DNA from 4 places in the Rhizobium sp. 10N427 genome. Region 1 is predicted to be linked to each of the others. Evidence: predicted binding sites of a transcription regulator. Region 1 holds the regulator's gene; each other region holds the start of a gene.

Region 1 (5,093 bases):
GAGCCGTGGGTGCCGGCCTTCATGCCGGACGCAGCTTCCGCCGTTGCCAGGCAGGCGCCGAGCGGGAAGCCGCCACCGATGCCCTTGGCGACAGCCATGATGTCAGGGGTCACGCCGGACCACTCATAGGCAAAGAACTTGCCGGTACGGCCGACGCCCGTCTGGACCTCGTCGAGAATGAGCAGCAGGCCCTTCTCGTCGCAGAGCGCGCGCAGCGCCTTCATGAACTCTGTGGTCACCGGGCGAATGCCACCCTCGCCCTGAACCGGCTCGATCAGAATACCTGCGGTCGCATCGGTGATTGCGGCGCGCACAGCGTCGATATCGCCAAAGGGCACCTGGTCGAAGCCAGGGGCCTTGGGGCCGAAACCTTCGAGATACTTCTCTTGCCCGCCGGCAGCGATCGTCGCCAGCGTACGGCCGTGGAAGGCGCCTTCGAAGGTGATGATATGGAAACGCTCGGGATGGCCCTTCGAATACTGATAGCGGCGTGCGGTCTTGATCGCGCATTCCAGGGCTTCCGCGCCGGAATTGGTGAAGAACACCTTGTCGGCGAAAGTCGCCTCCGTCAGCCGCCTGGCGAGCTTTTCCTGCCCGGGGATTTCATAGATGTTGGACAGGTGCCAGACCTTGTCGGCCTGCGCCTTCAGGGTATCCACGACATGCGGATTGCTGTGGCCGACCGAGGTCACGGCAACGCCGGCACCGAAATCCAGATATCGTTCGCCGCTTTCGGTAATCAGCCACACGCCCTCACCTCGCTCGAACCGCAATGGGGCACGAGAATAGGTATCATATAGCGGCGCGGCTTCAGCCATGGCGCGGTCTCCTGTCAGCGTTACGGGCAACCGGACTCCGGCTAAAAACCAGGTCCGAAAAATTAAAAATGCCGCCTTTCGGCGGCGACTGGCACTATTTACTTTTCGCACTGCAATGTCAACAAAACTGCGGCTTTCGTGGCTTCTGAGAGACGCTCAAGCAATGTCGCGTTTTATCAACAGCTAATGTTGCAGAAATGACTCTCAGGGGAAGCAAGTTGGGGAAAACCCCGAATTCGATTCATCCGGATTCCTGCGACTCTTGTCACGGAGTCAGCCTCACACTAGGTTAAAACTCAATTACTAGACTGCATGCGGCGGAACTAGTCACCAAAATTAGTCAAGCGTTTCTTGTGCCGGATTCGTCCGGGGCAAACAGTGAGGGATTCTGCCTTCGCAACGCTTAAACGGCGGAGACACAGGGCATGAACTGGACAGACGAGCGGGTCGAGAAACTCAAGAAACTGTGGTCCGAAGGGCTGAGCGCGAGCCAGATCGCTGCCCAGCTTGGCGGCGTCAGCCGTAACGCCGTTATCGGCAAGGTTCACCGTCTGGCGCTGCCGGGCCGTGCGAAGGCCGGCGGCAACGCCACGGCTGCGCGCGCTCCCAAGCGTACGGCGGCAGCACCCCGCGCCCCAACCTACGCATCGCGTCTGGCGACGACCCGTACGGTCACCCGCCAGCAGGGCGCGACGATGCTGAAGGAAGAGATCGAGATCGACGTCATGGAGGAGATGGAATACCGTCCCGCCAAGAACGTGATCGTCCCGATTTCCCGCCGTCTCGGCCTGACGGAGCTCACCGAGCGCACCTGCAAGTGGCCGGTCGGCGATCCCTTGAAGGACGATTTCCACTTCTGCGGCTGCGAAAGCCCGGATTCTTCGCCTTACTGCACCTACCACCAGCGCCTGGCCTACCAGCCGGTCAACGAGCGCCGCAGGGCAGCAGCCCGGGCAAACTGAGCCGGGTAAGCACAAACGAAAAACGGGCCTCGCGGCCCGTTTTTTTGTGGTCTCAATTCCGAAAGCTTCAAGCTTCCATCGAATATCCAGCGCCGCGAACGGTGCGGATGACATCCTGCATGTTGGAGAAGTTCAGCGCCTTGCGCAGACGGCCGACATGGACATCGACGGTGCGCTCGTCGACATAGATGTCGTGACCCCAGACGCCGTCCAGAAGCTGCGAGCGCGAGAAGACGCGGCCGGGAGAGGCCATCAGGAATTCCAGCAGGCGAAATTCGGTCGGTCCGAGACGGACTTCGCGGGTCTTGCGATGAACGCGGTGCGTCTCGCGGTCGAGTTCGATATCGCCGCATTTCAGCACGGTCGACAAAACCTCGGGCTTGGCGCGGCGCAGCATCGCCTTGACGCGTGCGACGAGCTCGGGCGTCGAGAACGGCTTGACGACATAGTCGTCGGCACCGGTCGAGAGGCCACGAACGCGTTCGCTTTCCTCGCCGCGCGCCGTCAGCATGATGATCGGCAGGCGCTCGGTCTCCGGGCGCATGCGCAGCCGGCGGCAAAGCTCGATGCCTGATACGCCAGGCAGCATCCAATCAAGGATAAGAAGGTCCGGCGTCCGCTCCTGAAGGCGGATTTCCGCCTCATCGCCGCGCAGGATGGTGTCGACCTCGAAACCTTCGGCTTCGAGATTGTAACGAAGAAGCACGCTCAGTGCTTCTTCGTCTTCAACGACTGCAACTCTCGGGATCATTCTGTTCTGTCTCCTGAGGCCCGGTCCGGATATTATTCCGTGACCGCGCCGACGGTGTTGGCGGTGTCGTCCTTCGGACGCTCGCCCTCCGGCTGGGCGCCGGTCGCCATGTAGTAGATGGTTTCTGCGATGTTGGTGGCGTGGTCGCCGATGCGCTCGATGTTCTTGGCACAGAACAGAAGGTGTGTGCAGCTGGTGATGTTGCGCGGATCTTCCATCATGTAGGTCAGAAGCTCGCGGAACAGCGAGGTGTACATCGCGTCGATTTCCTCGTCGCGCTCGCGGATCGACTTCGCCTTATCGGCAGCGCGCGTCGTGTAGACGTCGAGCACTTCCTTGAGCTGGACGAGCGCCAGTTCGGAGAGATGCTCCAGGCCGCGGCCAAGCTTGCGCGGAACGCCGGTGCTCTGCACGGCGATGACGCGCTTGGCGGTGTTCTTGCCGAGATCGCCGACGCGCTCGAGGTCGGCAGCGATGCGGATCGAACCCATGATCTCGCGCAGGTCCGACGCCATTGGCTGGCGGCGGGCGATGGTGACGATCGCCTTGTCGTTGATCTCGCGCTCGGCGTGATCGAGGATCACGTCGTCGGAGATGACCTTCTGCGCCAGTGCGCCATCGCCGTTGACCAGCGCGCGCACAGCGTCGGAGACCATCTGTTCCGCCAGACCGCCCATTTCGGAGATGCGGCGGGTCAGGAACTTCAGATCTTCGTCATATGCAGAAAAGATATGTGTCGATGCCATGGGAAATGTCCTTGAGTGTCTCTATCGGAAGTCGTGACGCCAAAGATCAGCCGAAGCGGCCCATGATGTAGTCCTGGGTGCGCGGATCGTCCGGATTGGTGAACATCTTGTCGGTGTCGTTCTCCTCGACGAGGTTGCCGAGGTGGAACATGGCGGTGCGCTGCGAGACGCGGGCCGCCTGCTGCATGGAGTGCGTCACGATGACGATCGTGTAGCTTTCGCGCAGCTCGTGGATCAGCTCCTCGACCTTTGCGGTGGCGATCGGGTCGAGCGCCGAGCAGGGTTCGTCCATGAGGATGACTTCAGGGCTGACGGCGACGGCGCGGGCGATGCAGAGGCGCTGCTGCTGGCCGCCGGACAGGCCGGTGCCGGATTCATGCACGCGGTCCTTGACCTCGTTCCAGAGGCCGGCGCGCTGCAGGCTGGTCTCGACGATCTGGTCCATGTCGGCCTTCGACTTGGCGAGACCGTGAATGCGCGGGCCGTAGGCGACGTTTTCATAGATCGTCTTCGGGAACGGGTTCGGCTTCTGGAACACCATGCCGACGCGGGCGCGAAGTTCGACGACGTCGATATCCGGATCGTAGATATCATCGCCATCGAGCGTGATCTTGCCGGTGACGCGGCAATTGTCGATCGTATCGTTCATGCGGTTCAGGCTGCGCAGGAAAGTGGACTTGCCGCAGCCGGACGGGCCGATGAGCGCAGTCACGGTGTTTTCGCGGATGTTCAGCTTGACGTCGAAGAGAGCGCGCTTTTCGCCGTAATAGACGGAAACGTCCTGGCCGATCATCTTGTAAGGGATGCTGTTCATCTTCTGGTCCAGAGCCTTCTCAACTGCTGCTTCTGTCAACATGTTCATGGGTTTCTACTCCGTTTACCAGCGGCGCTCAAAGCGACGGCGCAAGAGGATGGCTCCGATGTTCATGACAATCAGGAACAGGAGCAGGACGATGATGGCACCCGAGGTACGCTCCACGAAGGCGCGTTCGGCTTCGTTGGCCCACATATAGACCTGGACCGGAAGTGCCGTGGACGGATCGAGCGGCGTGGTCGGCGCATTGGCAACGAAGGCGACCATGCCGATCAGCAGAAGCGGCGCGGTTTCGCCGAGCGCATGCGCAAGGCCGATGATGGTACCGGTCAGGATGCCCGGCATGGCAAGCGGCAGAACGTGGTGGAACACCATCTGCATCTTCGATGCGCCGAGACCGAGAGCGGCCGAGCGGATCGACGGCGGTACGGCACGCAACGCAGCACGCGTGGCGATAATGATGGTCGGCAGGGTCATCAGCGTCAGCACCAGGCCACCGACCAGCGACGCGGAACGCGGCAGACCCATGAAGTTGATGAAGACGGAGAGGCCGAGCAGACCGTAAACGATCGACGGAACGGCAGCGAGGTTGTTGATGTTGACCTCGATCAGATCGGTCAGCTTGTTCTTCGGCGCAAACTCCTCGAGATAGATCGAGGCGGCGACACCGATCGGCAGAGCAAGAACCAGAACGATCAGCATCAGGTAGAGCGAGCCGATGAGCGCAACGCCCAGACCTGCTGCTTCCGGACGGCTGGAATTGCCATTGACGAAGAGGCCTGTGTTGAACTGCTTGAAGAGAGCACCGCTTGCCTTCAGCTCGTTCATCCAGCCGACCTGCTTGTCGTTCACCTTGCGGTTCTTCTCATCGACAGAGAGATCGATCTGGCCCTTGCTGGCGCTATCGATATTGGCGTCGGCAAGCACCGTGACATTGACCGTCTTGCCGATGATCGACGGGTCGGAGACGACCATATCGCGCAGCTGGATAGGAGCGCCCTT
Region 2 (5,093 bases), on a different contig from region 1:
CGAACGCATCGATTTTCTCAAGGGAAAGATCGGCGAAGCCGCTGCGGATATCCACCGCACCGGAGAGGCGCTCGCCAAGCGTTCGCATCTTCACATGACGCTGGTTCTCGTTCTCTGCGGCGGTCTGCTCGTTCTTGCTGGTGTCGTTGCCACGCTGGCGACCAAGGGGTTGAGGATGATCTCGCGCCTGTCACGCGAGCGCGAGGCGCTGGTTGGCGAACTCAGAAGCGCTGCGCAGACGGATCTCTTGACCGGTCTCTACAATCGCCGCGGATTCGAGGCGGCTGCCGCAGCGCTCTTTGCCCAGGCGGAAAGCGGTTCGCGCTGGATCTCCGTCGTGCTTTTTGATCTCGATCACTTCAAGAAGATCAACGATATTCATGGTCATGATGCGGGTGACATCGTGCTTCGCCATGTCGCGGCAACGGCCAAGCAGCATTTTCGCAGCTTCGACCTGCTGGTCCGGCATGGCGGCGAGGAATTTCTGGCCTTGCTGCCCGATGCGTCGCCGGATGAGGCAGCAGAGATTGCCGAGGGCGTTCGCACAGCCATCGAGGCTGCGATGATCGATCTTCCCGGCGGCGAATGTCTTTCGGTGACCGCGAGCTTCGGCTGCGCCGGCCGGACGCTTGGCGGTGGCACGCACAATTTCGAAGATCTCGTCAAGCGCGCCGATATGGCGCTTTATGCCGCCAAGGCGTCCGGACGTAACCGTGTCGTCTCGGGTCCGCTGGTGCCGCAGGCCACAACGGTCAAAGCCGAGGCCAAATGAAAAAGGCGCCGCAAGCGGCGCCTTCAATTCAATTGCAAATGGGTGGCTTACTGGCCGCCGTCGATCTGCTGGCCGATATAGGCGATCGCCTGCTGGTAGACGGTTGCCGCGTTCCAGCCCTGGATAGCGACGAAATTCGGTTCGCCCGGCTGATAGCCGGCACCTGCGCGCCAGCCGTGACCCTTCAGGAAGTTTGCTGTCGATGCCAGCGCGTCAGCACGCGAGCCGACCATGTCGACACGGCCATCGCCATCGCCATCGGCACCGAAGCGGACGACATTGCGCGGCAGGAACTGCGTCTGGCCGATCTCGCCATGTGCGGCGCCGCGCGCCTGCGGGCTCAGATAGCCTTCAGAGACGAGCTGCAGGGCAGCATAGAGCTGGTCGGTGAAATAGTCCGAGCGGCGGCAGTCATAGGCCAGCGTCGAAACGGCTGACAGCGTGTGCTGCGTGCCCATATAGCTGCCGAAGCCGGTTTCCATGCCCCAGATCGCGATCAGCGGGCCGGCCGGCACGCCGTAGCGGCGTTCGATCGACGTGAAGAGAGCCTGGTTGGAGCGCTTCATGCCCTTGCCGCGGGAAATGATCGCCGCACCGCCGCGCTTCTGCATGAAGGCGTCGAAGGACAGCTTGAAGCTCTTCTGGCCACGGTCGGCAGCAATCGTCGGACGATTGTAGGCGACGTTGGCGAATGCACGGCTCAGAACCGACTGGCTGACGCCCTGTGCTGCAGCTTCCTGCTTGAATTGCTGCACCCAGGCATCGAAGCCGGCGCCATTATTGCCGCATTGCGCGGCGTTGGCCGCTACCGGAACTGCATGGAAAGCGCCCACCGCCGCGATGGCCGCCACCAAGAATTTTGTCATGCGCATGAGAAACCCCGATCTCGATCTGCAGTCGCTGGAATGCCGGGCAGAATGCCAGCCAAGGGTGATTTTGTCACGATCACCTTTTGGCGAGATTGGCCGCCTGCCGCACGATTGCCGCCTGGCTGGTTCAAAGAAAGCCCCGCAAGTCTGACGACATGCGAGGCTGATAGCAAGCTATGGTTAATATTCGGTATCAGGCGGCCTGCTTGCGCGGCTTGATGAGGCCACGATTGACGAGAAGCTCGGCAATCTGAATGGCGTTCAGCGCGGCACCCTTGCGCAGGTTGTCGGAAACGACCCACATGTTGAGACCGTTTTCGACCGTCGCATCTTCGCGGATACGCGAGATGAAGGTGGCGTCTTCACCGGCAGATTCGTAAGGCGTGATGTAGCCGCCGTTCTCATGCTTGTCGATGACGAGGCAGCCCGGTGCATCACGCAGGATGTCGCGGGCCTGATCGGCGGTGATCTCGTTTTCGAATTCGATGTTGACCGATTCCGAATGGCCGATGAAGACAGGCACGCGAACTGCGGTGCAGGTGACCTTGATCTTCGGGTCGAGCATCTTCTTGGTTTCGGCCAGAACCTTCCACTCTTCCTTCGTATAGCCGTCTTCCATGAAGCTATCGATATGTGGAATGACGTTGAAGGCGATGCGCTTGGTGAACTTCTTGTTCTCGATCGGATCGGCAACGAAGACGGCGCGCGTCTGGTTGAAGAGCTCGTCCATGCCATCCTTGCCGGCGCCGGAAACGGACTGGTAGGTGGAGACGACGACGCGCTTGATCTTGGCGAAATCATGCAGCGGCTTCAGCGCGACGACGAGCTGGGCGGTCGAGCAATTCGGATTGGCAATGATGTTGCGCTTGGTGAACTGGGTGATGGCGTCCGGGTTCACTTCCGGCACGATCAGCGGCACGTCCTGATCATAGCGCCAGGCCGAGGAATTATCGATGACGACGCAGCCCTGCTGGCCGATCTTCGGCGACCACTTCTTGGAGACTTCGCCGCCGGCAGACATCAGGCAGATGTCGGTGTCGGAGAAATCGTAGTTTTCGAGATTGAAGACCTTCAGCGTCTTGTCGCCGTAGGACACTTCCGTGCCCTGCGAACGCGAGGAGGCAAGTGCTACGACTTCGTCAGCCGGAAAGCCACGCTCGGAGAGGATGTTGAGCATTTCCCGGCCGACATTTCCGGTTGCTCCCGCGACTGCTACTTTGAAACCCATTTTCAGCTCTCTTTCTCTTCTCTCCTCTTGTCCGGTGAGGGGGGAAAGCGCGAAATCATCGCGGCTTCCTGTCCCCAGCCGAGCCGGGGAGAGAGCGGCAGGCCAGAGACGTCAGACGGTTTTCGTCGTCGTTTTGGCCTTGGTTTTGGAAGAAACCGGAACGGCAATATCCACCCCGGCACTCAGTGCCCGGTCATTGCGTGCAGCAATGGCGTGTTCGAAGCGAACCATGGATAATTCCTTTTCCGCCGTTGCTCATAAAACGTTTTCCACAGGAGTCAAGGTTTTTGCGACTGCCGGCGGCGGCTGGTGCCGGTGCGGCAGATTGTCATACCGGTGTCATCGACATGTCATCCCCCAAGGCTATCTCCGGCCCGTTGTTCATTTACTGCAACGAAAACGGGGGTTTTCCATGCGTATGATTTTTGCCGCCCTGGCGGCCACGACGATTCTTGCCGGTGCCGCGCAGGCGACCACGGTTTATCCGCTTGATCGCGCAACGATTCTTGCCGGTTCGCCATTTGACTTCAAGGTTGAGCTCAGCAAGCAGGTAAAGCCCGAGGACGTGAAGATCACGGTCAACGGTCAGGACTACAAGACGGCTCTCGGGGGCGAGGCCAAGTTTGTAGAGCTTGAAAAGGGTAAGGACGACAAGGCACTCGGTTCCGCCGTCATCCTGCGTGGCCTGACGATCGCCGCACCCGGCGACTACAAGGTCGAAGTCTCCGCCGGCGACGAGAAGAAGTCGGTTACATGGAATGTCTACGGCACCGGCGACGCGCCGAAGGCCAAGAACGTCATCTTCCTGATCGGCGACGGTCTTTCCGTTGCGCACCGCACCGCTGCCCGCATCATGTCTAAGGGCATGACCGAGGGTAAGGCGAACGGCCGCCTCAACATGGACGATGTGCCGCCGGCAGCTTTCATCGGCACATCGGCAACCAACGCTGTTGCCACCGACTCCGCCAATACCATGTCGGCTTACATGACGGGCCACAAGACAGCCGTCAACGCGATCGGCGTCTATGCAGACCGCACGCCCGACTCGCTCGACGACCCGCGCGTCGAGACGATTGCGGAAGCGATCCGCCGCCAGACCAAGAAGTCGATCGGCATTGTCGCGACCGCCGAAATCGAGGACGCCACACCGGCTGCGGTTGTCTCCCACACGCGCAATCGCAACGACAAGGCCGATATCGTCGGGATGCTTCTCGGCGTGAAGCCGGAAGTCGTCCTCGGCGGCGGTTCTGCCTACTTCCTCGGCAAGGACGTTCCGGGCTCCAAGCGCAAGGATGACAAGGACTACATCAAGCTCTTCCAGGACGCCGGCTACAAGCTTGCCATCGACAAGAACGAGCTTGCAGCCAACGCATCGGCTGAAGGCAACCTTCTCGGTCTCTTCCATACCGGCAACATGGACGTCACGCTCGATCGCGAATTTCTAAAAAAGGGCACTGTCGAGAAATTCCCGAACCAGCCGGGTCTCGTCGAGATGGCAGCGGTCGCGCTCGATCGCCTGTCCAAGAACCCCGACGGTTTCTTCCTGATGGTCGAGGGTTCGTCGATCGACAAGATGTCCCATCCGCTCGATTGGGACCGCGCCGTCGTCGACACCATCGAATTCGACAAGGTCGTCGGCCTTGCCCGCGAATTCCAGAAGGCCCATCCCGATACGCTGATCGTCGTCACCGGCGACCACACCCATGGCGTTTCGATCATCGGTACTGTCGATGACGAAAAGCCGGGCACGGAGATGCGCGAAAAGGTAGGCACCTATGCCGAAGCGGGCTTCCCGAATTATACCGACGACAACGGCGACGGCTATCCCGACAAGATCGATGTCACGCGCCGCCTCTTCCTCAGTGCCAATAACGGCCCCGACCATTACGAGACGTTCCGCCCGAAGCTCGACGGTCCGTTCGTTCCTGCCGTGCAGAACGAAAAGAAGGAATATGTCGCCAACGAACAGTACAAGGATGTTCCCGGTGCCGTGTTCGTTCAGGGCAACATTCCGAAGAGCAGCGACAGCGGCGTTCATGCCGTCGATGACGTCGTCCTGCAGTCGGATGGTCCGGGCTCCGAAGGCTTCCGCGGTTACATGGAGCAGAGCGATGTCTACAAGGTACTCGCCGACGCTTTTGCACTCGGTGTCAAACAGACCAACTGACGGAGCGCGGTGAACCGCCTCTTCCGCGTAATCTTCCCGGCCGCCGATCTGCGGCCG
Region 3 (5,093 bases), 190 kb from region 1:
CGAGAAGATCAGCGTCACCCACAGCGCGTTCATATAGTCGGCGCTGCCGAAGAGCTTGGTGTAATTGGCGAACCAGACAAAGGTGGTCTTCATGCCGAAAGGGTCTTCGCGCAGGAAGGACTGCCGGAAGGCCTGAAAGGCCGGCCAGATGAAGAAGACCAGGGTGACTGCGAGCTGCGGCGCCAGAAGAAAATATGGCAGGACGCGGTTCGAGAAGATTGTGCGCTTTGTCTGCATGGCTCGCCCGATATGGAAAGGCCCTCCCCGGACTGGGGAGGGCTCAGCTTCTGCTTCGAAAGCTTAGTTCGAGTTGGCGGCTTCGAATTCGCGCAGGATGGCATTGCCTTCCTTGACGGCTTCGTCGAGCGCCTGCTGGGCGGTCTGCTTGCCCGACAGCACGGTTTCGAACTGCTGGTCGATGACGTCGCGGATCTGGGTCAGGTTGCCGAAACGAACGCCCTTGGAGTTTTCGGACGGCGTGCCGCGCAGGATCTGCTTCAGGCCAACGTCGGAGCCCGGGTTCTTGTCGTAATAACCCTGCGACTTGCCGAGATCGTAGGCAGCATTGGTGATCGGCAGATAGCCCGAGAACTGGTGCCAATCAGCCTGAACTTCCGGCTGGCTGAGGTAGGTGTAGAACTTGGCAACACCCTTGTAGACTTCAGGCTTCTGGCCGTTCAGCGTCCAGAGCGTTGCGCCACCGATGATCGAGTTCTTCGGATCCTTGGTGACGTCATCATAGTAAGGCAGCGTCGAGAAGCCGACCTGGAAGGCCTTGGCGTTGTTGATCACGCCAGCGCGCGAGCCCGAGGAGCCCATGTAGATGGCGCATTCCTGCGAGTAGAACTTCGGAGCGGCATCGGGGCCGCCGCCCGGACCACCGTACTGGAAGTAACCGGCATCCTGCCACTTCTTCAGATCGCTCCAGAGACGAGCCTGGTTCGGGCCATTGAAGCTCAGCTCAGCCTTGGTGCCGCCAAAGCCGTTCTGCAGCGTGCCGTAGGGCAGGTCGTGGATGGCCGAGAAGTTTTCGAGGCCGAGCCAGGTCGCAGCATAGGTGATGGTGAAGCCGCACTTGGCAGCGCCGGAGTCGACGATCTTCTTCGAGAATTCAGCCAGTTCAGCATAGGTCTTTGGGGCGACTTCCGGATCGAGGCCAGCCTTCTTGAAGACGTCCTTGTTGTAATAGAGGATCGGCGTCGAGGAGTTGAACGGGAAGGACAGGATATTCCCTTCCGGATCGGAGTAGTAGCCGACGACCGGCGCGATGAACTTCGACGGGTCCCAAGGCTCGCCCTCGTCAGCCATCAGCTTGTAAACCGGATAGACGGCGCCCTTGGCGGCCATCATCGTGCCGGTGCCGACTTCGAAGACCTGAACGATAGCCGGCTGCTGACCTGCGCGGAAAGCGGCGATAGCGGCAGTCAGGGTCTCGGGATAGGTGCCCTTGAAAACCGGGGTCACGTGATATTCGGTCTGGCTGTCGTTGAACTTCTGAACGATCTGCTCGAGCTTCTGGCCGAGTTCGCCACCCATGGCGTGCCACCAGGTGATCTCGGTTGCGGCGAACGATGCCGACGAAGACAATACGACCGCGGCAGCGGCCAGAGAAAACGTCTTGAACATGGATAAATCCTCTCCACCAATTGTTGGGGTGAGGAAGCCAATAGAGGCCTTACGTGACGCCTCCTTTACATTTGCATGACAGAAAAATTACAAAGCGTGACTGCCTGCACGCCTATGCAATGGCGCTAGAAGGCATTTGGGAAATGCCGGGGCAAGCGGCCGGGCAACACGGCCACGATGTCGTAACGCTGCGATAGAAGGTGATTGGCCGGCTGGCGGGCAAGCCAGAGGTCGCTGGCATCACGGATGCGTTTCTGAGCCGCATAAGAAACAGCGTCCACCGCGCCACGCTCATCCCGCCGGGCTTTGACCTCGACGAAAATGGCGAGATCGCCCTTTCGGGCGATGATATCGATCTCGCCCAACTTGGTGCGATAGCGGAAGGCGGCGATGCGATAGCCTTTCAAGATCAGAAAGAGTGCGGCCGCATATTCCGAGAACTGGCCCCGGCGCAGCGCCTTCTGCCTGTCCGCGCGAAGGCCGCTACCGCTCATCAGCCTTCATTTCCAGCAAGCGCTGATAAAGCTCCTTGCGGGGCAGGCCCGTCAGCTTTGCGGCCTCGGCTGCCGCCTTGGCTGTCGGCATCGTGCCCGAGAGATCGGCGAGGATCGCATCGACATCGGCCGCATCTGCCGGCTTCTCGGCGGCCGGTGCGACCACGAGAACGATCTCGCCCTTCACATTGTCGTTCTCGGCGTAGTGGGCAGCAAGTTCCGCGAGCGTGCCGCGGCGGAACTCCTCATAGGTCTTGGTCAGCTCGCGACAAACCGAGGCAAGGCGCTCACCGCCCAGGACATCGGCGGCAGCCGCCAGCGTCGCGCCGATACGATGCGGGGATTCGAAGAATAGCAGCGTCGCTGGCGTGGTTGCGAATTCGCCCAACCGGTCGCGGCGCGCCTTGTCCTTGACCGGCAGAAAACCGGCAAAAAGAAAGGCTTCGTTAGGCAGACCGGAACCGACGAGGGCCGCGAGAGGCGCCGAAGCACCCGGGATAGGAACAACCTTGTAACCGGTCTCGATGGCTGTCTGCGCCAGACGGTAGCCCGGATCGGAAACCAGTGGCGTTCCGGCATCCGAGACCAGCGCGACCGATTTTCCGGCCTCGATCGCCTGCATCAGACGCGGACCGGCCTCGTCTGCATTGTATTCGTGATAGGAAAAGGGCCGGTTCTGGATGCCGTAGCGGTCGAGAAGCACGCGCGTCACGCGCGTGTCCTCGCAGGCGAGCACATCGGCTCCCGCCAGCGTTTCCAGCGCGCGAAGCGTGATGTCACCGAGATTGCCGATCGGCGTTGCGACCAGATACAGCGCCGCTTCGAGCGGGCGGGCGGGTATGCTGACATTGTGCAGGCGGTAGGTGCGAAGCTTGCCGCCCTCGCCCGCCGTCTCTTCATTACTCAATTTCAAAGGCCCTCTCTGGCGTCGGCTCTTTATGCGCGCAGGCTTCGTTCGCGGCAAGGGTTCGGATTTCTGTGAGGATCATTGGGTAAATGCGCCTTTGCAGGCCTGCAAAGCCTTGCACCCCTTGCAATGCCCGGCAAAGTTCTGCCATTTTGCCCGTCCACTCCTCCGGCCATGGAGCCGGAAAGGCATTTTTCTGGCGCGCTCGCGCGCCCGGACAGTCACGGTCGAAAGCGGTAGCATCCCATGCGTATTACGATTGAGCGTTCCAACCTCCTGAAGTCGCTGAACCACGTTCACCGCGTCGTCGAACGACGGAACACGATCCCGATCCTGTCCAACATCCTGCTGCGCGCCGACGGCCAGAACCTCGACATGAAGGCGACCGACCTCGATCTCGAAGTCACCGAAGCGACGCCCGCCAATGTCGAACAGGCCGGTGCGACCACTGTTCCTGCCCATCTTCTTTACGACATCGTCCGCAAGCTGCCCGATGGTTCGGAAGTTCTGCTTGCGACATCGACCGATGGCGGCTCGATGACGGTGCAATCCGGCCGCTCGAAGTTCTCGCTGCAGTGCCTGCCGCAATCCGACTTCCCGGATCTGACCGCCGGCACCTTCACCCATTCCTTCAAGCTGAAGGCAACGGATCTCAAGATGCTGATCGATCGCACCCAGTTTGCGATCTCCACCGAAGAGACCCGCTATTACCTGAACGGCATCTTCTTCCACACGATCGAAAGCGAAGGCGACCTGAAGCTGCGCGCCGTTGCGACCGACGGCCACCGTCTCGCCCGCGCCGACGTGAAGGCGCCTTCGGGTTCCGAGGGCATGCCCGGCATCATCATTCCGCGCAAGACCGTCGGCGAGTTGCAGAAGCTGGTCGATAGCCCGGATGCACTTGTTACTGTTGAAGTTTCCGACGCCAAGATCCGCCTCAGCATCGGCTCGATCGTCATGACATCGAAGCTGATCGATGGTACATTCCCGGATTACCAGCGCGTCATTCCGACCGGCAACGACAAGGAAATGCGCGTCGATTGCACCACCTTCGCCCAGGCCGTCGACCGCGTCTCGACGATTTCGTCCGAGCGTGGCCGCGCCGTGAAGCTGGCGCTTTCCGACGGACAGCTGCTGCTGACGGTCAACAATCCGGATTCCGGCAGCGCAACGGAAGAAGTCGCCGTCGGCTACGACACCGACTCGATGGAGATCGGCTTTAACGCCAAATACCTGCTCGACATTACGGCGCAGCTTTCCGGCGATCAGGCGATCTTCCTGCTTGCCGATGCCGGTTCGCCGACGCTCATTCGCGACACGGCTGGCGATGATGCTCTCTACGTTCTGATGCCGATGCGCGTGTAAACGCGCGTCGCATTTGGCGGGCAAAGTTTTCAGATTGCGACGTTTGGTCTTGTTTTACTGCCGGATGATTGCAATTAGATAGCCAGCGGTTTGTTGCTTGACGAGGAGGACGGCATGGCGTTGCGGCTGAAAGAACGGCTCGGCAAAAAGTTCGATGAGGAAATCCGTTTCTTCAAGGGAATGATGCAGGGGCCGAAGACTGTCGGCTCCATCGTTCCCACCTCCTCGATTACCGCCAGGAAGATGGCAAGCGTCATCAACCTCAATTCCGGGCTGCCGGTGCTTGAGCTTGGACCCGGTACGGGCGCGATCACCAAGGCGATCCTCAGCCGCGGCGTTAAACCCGAAAAGCTTGTCGCAATCGAATATTCGACGGATTTCTACGAGCACCTCGTTCGCCTCTATCCGGGCGTCCACTTCATCAACGGCGACGCTTTCGATCTCGACAAGACGCTCGGCGCACTGAAGGGACAGATATTCGATTCCGTGGTGTCCGCCGTGCCATTGCTGAACTTTCCGATGCAGGCCCGCAGCGCATTGCTGGAAAGTCTTCTCGACCGCGTTCCGGCTGGCCGGCCCGTCGTCCAGATCTCCTATGGTGCTGTCTCGCCGATCATCGCGCGGCCTGATCGCTATCACATCCAGCATTTCGACTTCATCGTCCGCAACATCCCCCCGGCTCAGCTCTGGATCTACCGCCG
Region 4 (5,093 bases), on a different contig from region 1:
GAACATCACCGCTCGGATCACCAACCTGCGCAAGGTCCAGTGGGAATCACTGTCGCTGAACTTCGTGATGGTCTTTTCGCCGAATACGTTCCGTGGCGCCCCGCATGCCTGGCTGGCAACGCTGACCGATCCCTCGGCAAGTGCGACCGAAGAGACAGCGATCCTGAAGACTGTCACCAACACCTATCCGACGGTGACAAGCGTCCGCGTCAAGGATGCGATCGATATCGTCAACCAGCTGGTCGGACAGCTTGCGACCGCGATCCGCGCGGCGGCTTCGGTCGCACTCATTGCCTCTATCCTGGTGCTGGCAGGCGCGCTCGCCGCCGGAAACCGGGCCCGGACGCACGATGCGGTGGTGTTGAAAACGCTGGGTGCTACGCGCGCCATGCTCATCCGCGCTTTCAGTTACGAGTATCTGATCCTCGGCGCGGCCACGGCCATCTTCGCGCTTCTGGCAGGCGGCGTGGCAGCATGGTTCATCGTCAGCCGTATCATGCGGCTACCCTCCGCCTTCCTCCCGGATGTCGCGGGTCTGACGATCGCCACCGCTCTGGTGCTGACCGTCGGGATCGGCCTGATCGGAACCTGGCGCATCCTCGGCCAGAAGGCGGCACCCGTTCTGCGCGAGCTCTAGGGCTGGCACTGGTAAAGCAGCGCCCGATAAAATAGCTTCACCTTACGGCGATTTAACCCCGCCGCCGGTTGCAAGGGCCTTGTTTGCAAAGGGCGAAAGCCTCATATTGACCGCAGGCATGCTGGAGCTCCGCAGCGGCGCCCGGGTCGCGAAGCCCGACACCGTATTCACATCGGAGCTTGTAAGAGGAAACTATGGCTGACCTTCGTAACTACCAAAGCCGGACGCAGACTGGCGAGATGATCGACCAGGGGCTGCGCTCCTATATGCTCAAGGTCTACAACCTGATGGCGCTGGGTCTGGCGATCACGGGTGTAGCCGCATTTCTGTCATTCCAATTCGCCTTTGCCGACGGTCAGCTGACCGCCTTTGGCCAGGCCATCTATCTGAGCCCGCTGAAGTGGGTCGTCATCCTGGCTCCTCTGGCCATGGTGTTCTTCCTGAGCTTCCGGATCAACCGCATGAGCGTTTCGGCCGCGCAGACCACCTTCTGGATCTACGCCGCGCTGGTGGGTCTGTCGCTCTCGTCTCTGCTGCTGATCTACACCGGCCAGAGCGTGGTGCAGACATTCTTCATCACCGCCGCTTCGTTCGGCGCACTGTCGCTCTACGGTTATTCGACCAAGCGTGATCTCTCGGCCATGGGCTCGTTCCTGGTGATGGGTCTGTTCGGCCTGATCATCGCGTCGGTCGTTAACATCTTCCTGGGCTCGTCTGCCCTTCAGTTCGCGATCTCCGTGATCGGCGTCCTGATCTTCGCCGGCCTGACGGCCTACGATACGCAGCGGATCAAGGAAATGTACTACGAAGCCGATGGTGCCGAAGTCATGGGCCGCAAGGCGATCATGGGCGCGCTGACGCTTTACCTCGACTTCATCAACCTGTTCATGTTCCTTCTGCAGTTCATGGGTAACCGCAAGTAAGACGGAACTGTTGACGGCCAGACCGTCTGGTCGAACGCGAGACAACCGAGCCGCCTGCGACAGAGATGTTGCGGGCGGTTTTGTTTTTCGGAGTGTGGATTGAGCGCTGTGGTCATGCAGCTGGCAAATAACGGCCAGCCTTGCGCGTCTTAAAGCTTGCGTGCCGCCAGGCGCCGACGGTCGAGCGCAACATGGTCGGAGCCGCGCTTCGTCAGGCGGAATTGCCGCTTCTGGAACTCGCCGCGAATCTCGATAAAGCCCTTCTCCTCGGCTTCGTTCAAGGTCTTCAGGCTGGTGCCCTCAGGGGGAGACTGCCAATCAATGCCGACGGCGGCGTGCAGCAAAACCAGAATCTTGATAATGGCGTTTCTCCATGGCTGACGCACGCGGCCGATCTGCCGCCTGACGCAAAGGCCTGTTCCGCGAAGCTGTTCTCTAGAAGCTCTGGCGGGTTCGGTCAACTCGCCGGCCTTGGCCGCCACACGGCTGTCATCTCCGGCTTGCCGGAACAGAAGGCAGCGGAACAATCACGACGACGGCAGGCAAGTGCCCTGCATGGTCCCGATATCCTTATTCGCTTTTCCTGTTGCCAAATCGCGCGCCGGATGGTTTTCAGCCTGAACCACATTCCAGACATCGGCCGCCCAATGACCGTTCATCTCCGAGATATCGCAACCTCCGACCTCGATGCCATCACCGCGATTTACCGTGAGGCGGTGCTGTCAGGCGTCGCCAGCTACGAGATTGCCCCGCCGGCGCGCCAGGAGATGGCCACGCGGCTGGCTGCCATAACGGGCCAGGGCTACCCCTATCTCGCCGCCATCGACAAAGACGGTGTGCTGCTGGGCTATGCCTATGCATCGGCGTTCCGCACACGTCCGGCTTACAGGTGGATGGTCGAGGATTCGATTTATCTGGCGCCGGAGGCCCGGGGAAAGGGCGTCGGCAAGGCGCTGCTCGCGGAACTGATCGCCCGCTGCATCGCCCTCGGCTTCCGGCAGATGGTCGCCGTCATCGGTGGCGCCCATCCGGCATCGATCGCGCTGCATCGTTCATTGGGTTTCGAGGAAACCGGCCTGCTCAAGGGTACCGGCTACAAGCACGGCCGCTGGCTGGACACCATGCTCATGCAGCGGCAGCTGGGCGAGGGAAAGGATACCGATCCGGACCCGTCGGCCTATCCAGGCAGCCTCTACAAGGGCTGATCGCTATTTGTCGACGAGCTTCAGCACCTTGTCGAACACCTTCAGCACCTGCTGCAGCTCGTGGCCGCGCTTCAGGATCATGCCGTTGGTGTTGACGACGGAATAGGCGCCCTGCTTGTTGGCAAGCTTGGGGTCTTTCTCGATGGTGAAGAGCGGCATTTCGCCGGAGCGCTTGAAGACGGAGAACACCGCCTTGTCCTTCATGTGGTCGATGGCGTAGTCTTTCCACTCGCCCTCGCCGACCATGCGGCCGTAGATCCACAGGATCGCATCCAGCTCTCGCCGGTGAAAGGTCACCGGCAACGGATCCTTGTTCTGCTTGTATTCTTTAAGATCGACGACGACTGAGGAACTACTGTCGGCGGAACGGTGATCGCCATGCCGCAAATCCGGCTGATCTGTCATCAGTCTCTCAAGGCCTCTCGCTTATGACAGGAGAGTGACAGTTTGCCCGACCCGCCGCAAATTGCAAGTGCGGCCAGTCATCACATTAAGCATATGCTATGCAATCTCCGGAGCGCCGCAATTCAGTCAAAACAGCGCCTCATTTGCAGGGGAAATTCCGCTCACCGATTTGGCGCCAGCGCGCCAAAGGGCCCGGCTGAGCGTATCGACCTTAACCCCAGCCCCGAATACGATTAGCCGGGCCGCCCCGTTTTCCATCCTGAACGGATGAAACTTTCAGATATTTTTCCCGGCCATGACGACGGTTGCGCCCAGGATCGCGGCCGGATCACCGTCAGCCGTAGCAGCCTGTAACAGGATTGCACAGCCTTCGAGGTCGGCCTTTTGCAGAACCGTTGCAGGTAAAGTCAGGCTTGTTGCCTTTCCGTCCCACATTCCGACAGTTTCAATGTCGCTGACGCTGTTGATGTAGGAAATCTTCTGGCCGCTGTTTTCGCCCTTCTCAACGTCGATGGTCTTTTCCTTGTCGAAATAGACCATCACCACATTGGCTTTCCCCTGGCCGGCGCCAATCTTGATCTCAAGCTCATCGCCTCGCATCTGCGCATCGATAGGGACATTCAGCCCCTTGCCGTCGGTCGAGAAGCCGTCGATCTTTCCGTTGATCGCCGAGAGATCGGAACCAGTCATATGATCACGGCCGTTGACGACGACCTGCGGCGTGTAAACGTTGCTGCGGCCGAGCATGCGGGCATAGCCGTACTGACGCTCGGTGTTCTGCTTGGAACTCAGCGTGTCGGTCCAGCCGAGATAGTTCCAGTAATCGACATGATAGGCGAGCGCGATCACATTGCCCTGGCCAACGATCTTGCGAAATGCGGCATCGGCTGGCGGGCAGGATGAGCAACCCTGCGAGGTAAACAGTTCAACGACGCCCTTCGGCTTGCCGTCTTCGGCTTGAAGTGGCGCTGCGAGCACCAGACCGGCAATCAGCGAAATCAAAAAACGCGGCGACATTGCAACCTCTTTATCCAGGACATCGGGCGAACGAAGGCCGCGCGGCCTGATTGACGACCGTAGAGATAATCCTTCCGGTTCCAAACGGGAAGTAACGAAGGGGTGAGACATCCCCACCCGCCATCGCAGCCGGAACACATCGCCGTGAGCCCGTCCCCGCAAAGAAAAACCGCCGGAGATTGCTCCCCGGCGGCAATTATCGTGTGCTTGTCTTAAGAATTAAGCAGCGAGGTCGCGCAGAACCGTCTGCAGGATGCCGCCGTTGTTGAGGTAGATCACCTCATCGAGCGTATCGACGCGCGACAGCAGCGGGACGTCCTTCACCGAACCATCGCCATAGGTGATCTTGGCGATCTTCTTTTCGCGCGGCTTGATGTTCTCGAGACCTTCGATCGTGACGATTTCATCGCCCTTGAGGCCGAGGCTTGCCCAGGTCGTGCCTTCTTCGAAGACGAACGGGATGATGCCCATGCCGACCAGGTTTGAGCGGTGGATACGCTCGAAGGACTGGGCGATGACGGCCTTGACGCCGAGCAGGTTGGTGCCCTTCGCAGCCCAGTCACGCGACGAGCCGTTGCCGTATTCGACACCCGCGAAGATGACGAGCGGAACGCCATCGGCCTTGTACTGCATGGCCGCGTCGTAGATCGATTCCTCTTCCTTCGACGGGTAGTGGATGGTGTAGCCACCTTCCTTGCCGTTCGGGCCGAGCATGTGGTTGCGGATGCGGATGTTGGCGAAGGTGCCGCGCATCATGACTTCATGGTTGCCGCGGCGCGTGCCGTACTGGTTGAAGTCAGCAACGCTGACATTGTGCTCGATGAGGTAGGCACCGGCAGGAGACGCCGCCTTGATCGAACCGGCCGGGGAAATGTGGTCGGTGGTGATCTTGTCGCCGAAGAGACC

What was found. The regulator PhoB, encoded in region 1, activates phosphate uptake and scavenging genes when phosphate is short. The targets are predictions, from matches to a motif close to TGTCATNNANCTGTCAT.
Region 2: the regulator PhoB is predicted to act here: its motif matches at 3,196-3,212, upstream of AC1DIJ_RS07950 (alkaline phosphatase).
Region 3: the regulator PhoB is predicted to act here: its motif matches at 1,702-1,718, upstream of ugpB (sn-glycerol-3-phosphate ABC transporter substrate-binding protein UgpB).
Region 4: the regulator PhoB is predicted to act here: its motif matches at 3,194-3,210, upstream of AC1DIJ_RS08775 (DUF2794 domain-containing protein).

The regions. Positions count from the first base shown of each region.
Region 1 is NZ_JBFTID010000004.1:23,444-28,536, forward strand. Features, by position in the region: gene AC1DIJ_RS09855 (aspartate aminotransferase family protein) at 1-818, opposite strand, end outside; gene AC1DIJ_RS09860 (GcrA family cell cycle regulator) at 1,244-1,780, shown strand; gene phoB (phosphate regulon transcriptional regulator PhoB) at 1,848-2,531, opposite strand; gene phoU (phosphate signaling complex protein PhoU) at 2,564-3,277, opposite strand; gene pstB (phosphate ABC transporter ATP-binding protein PstB) at 3,324-4,139, opposite strand; gene pstA (phosphate ABC transporter permease PstA) at 4,155-5,093, opposite strand, start outside.
Region 2 is NZ_JBFTID010000003.1:95,979-101,071, forward strand. Features, by position in the region: gene AC1DIJ_RS07930 (diguanylate cyclase) at 1-772, shown strand, start outside; gene AC1DIJ_RS07935 (lytic murein transglycosylase) at 820-1,644, opposite strand; gene AC1DIJ_RS07940 (aspartate-semialdehyde dehydrogenase) at 1,835-2,869, opposite strand; partial or broken gene AC1DIJ_RS07945 (hypothetical protein) at 2,981-3,167, opposite strand; gene AC1DIJ_RS07950 (alkaline phosphatase) at 3,282-5,036, shown strand.
Region 3 is NZ_JBFTID010000004.1:212,067-217,159, forward strand. Features, by position in the region: gene ugpA (sn-glycerol-3-phosphate ABC transporter permease UgpA) at 1-237, opposite strand, end outside; gene ugpB (sn-glycerol-3-phosphate ABC transporter substrate-binding protein UgpB) at 301-1,626, opposite strand; gene AC1DIJ_RS10785 (YraN family protein) at 1,752-2,120, opposite strand; gene rsmI (16S rRNA (cytidine(1402)-2'-O)-methyltransferase) at 2,110-3,027, opposite strand; gene AC1DIJ_RS10795 (hypothetical protein) at 3,020-3,178, opposite strand; gene dnaN (DNA polymerase III subunit beta) at 3,274-4,392, shown strand; gene pmtA (phospholipid N-methyltransferase PmtA) at 4,507-5,093, shown strand, end outside.
Region 4 is NZ_JBFTID010000003.1:275,279-280,371, reverse strand. Features, by position in the region: gene AC1DIJ_RS08795 (ABC transporter permease) at 1-637, shown strand, start outside; gene AC1DIJ_RS08790 (Bax inhibitor-1/YccA family protein) at 832-1,560, shown strand; gene AC1DIJ_RS08785 (hypothetical protein) at 1,710-1,910, opposite strand; gene AC1DIJ_RS08780 (GNAT family N-acetyltransferase) at 2,208-2,765, shown strand; gene AC1DIJ_RS08775 (DUF2794 domain-containing protein) at 2,769-3,170, opposite strand; gene AC1DIJ_RS08770 (DUF1223 domain-containing protein) at 3,447-4,187, opposite strand; gene acnA (aconitate hydratase AcnA) at 4,407-5,093, opposite strand, start outside.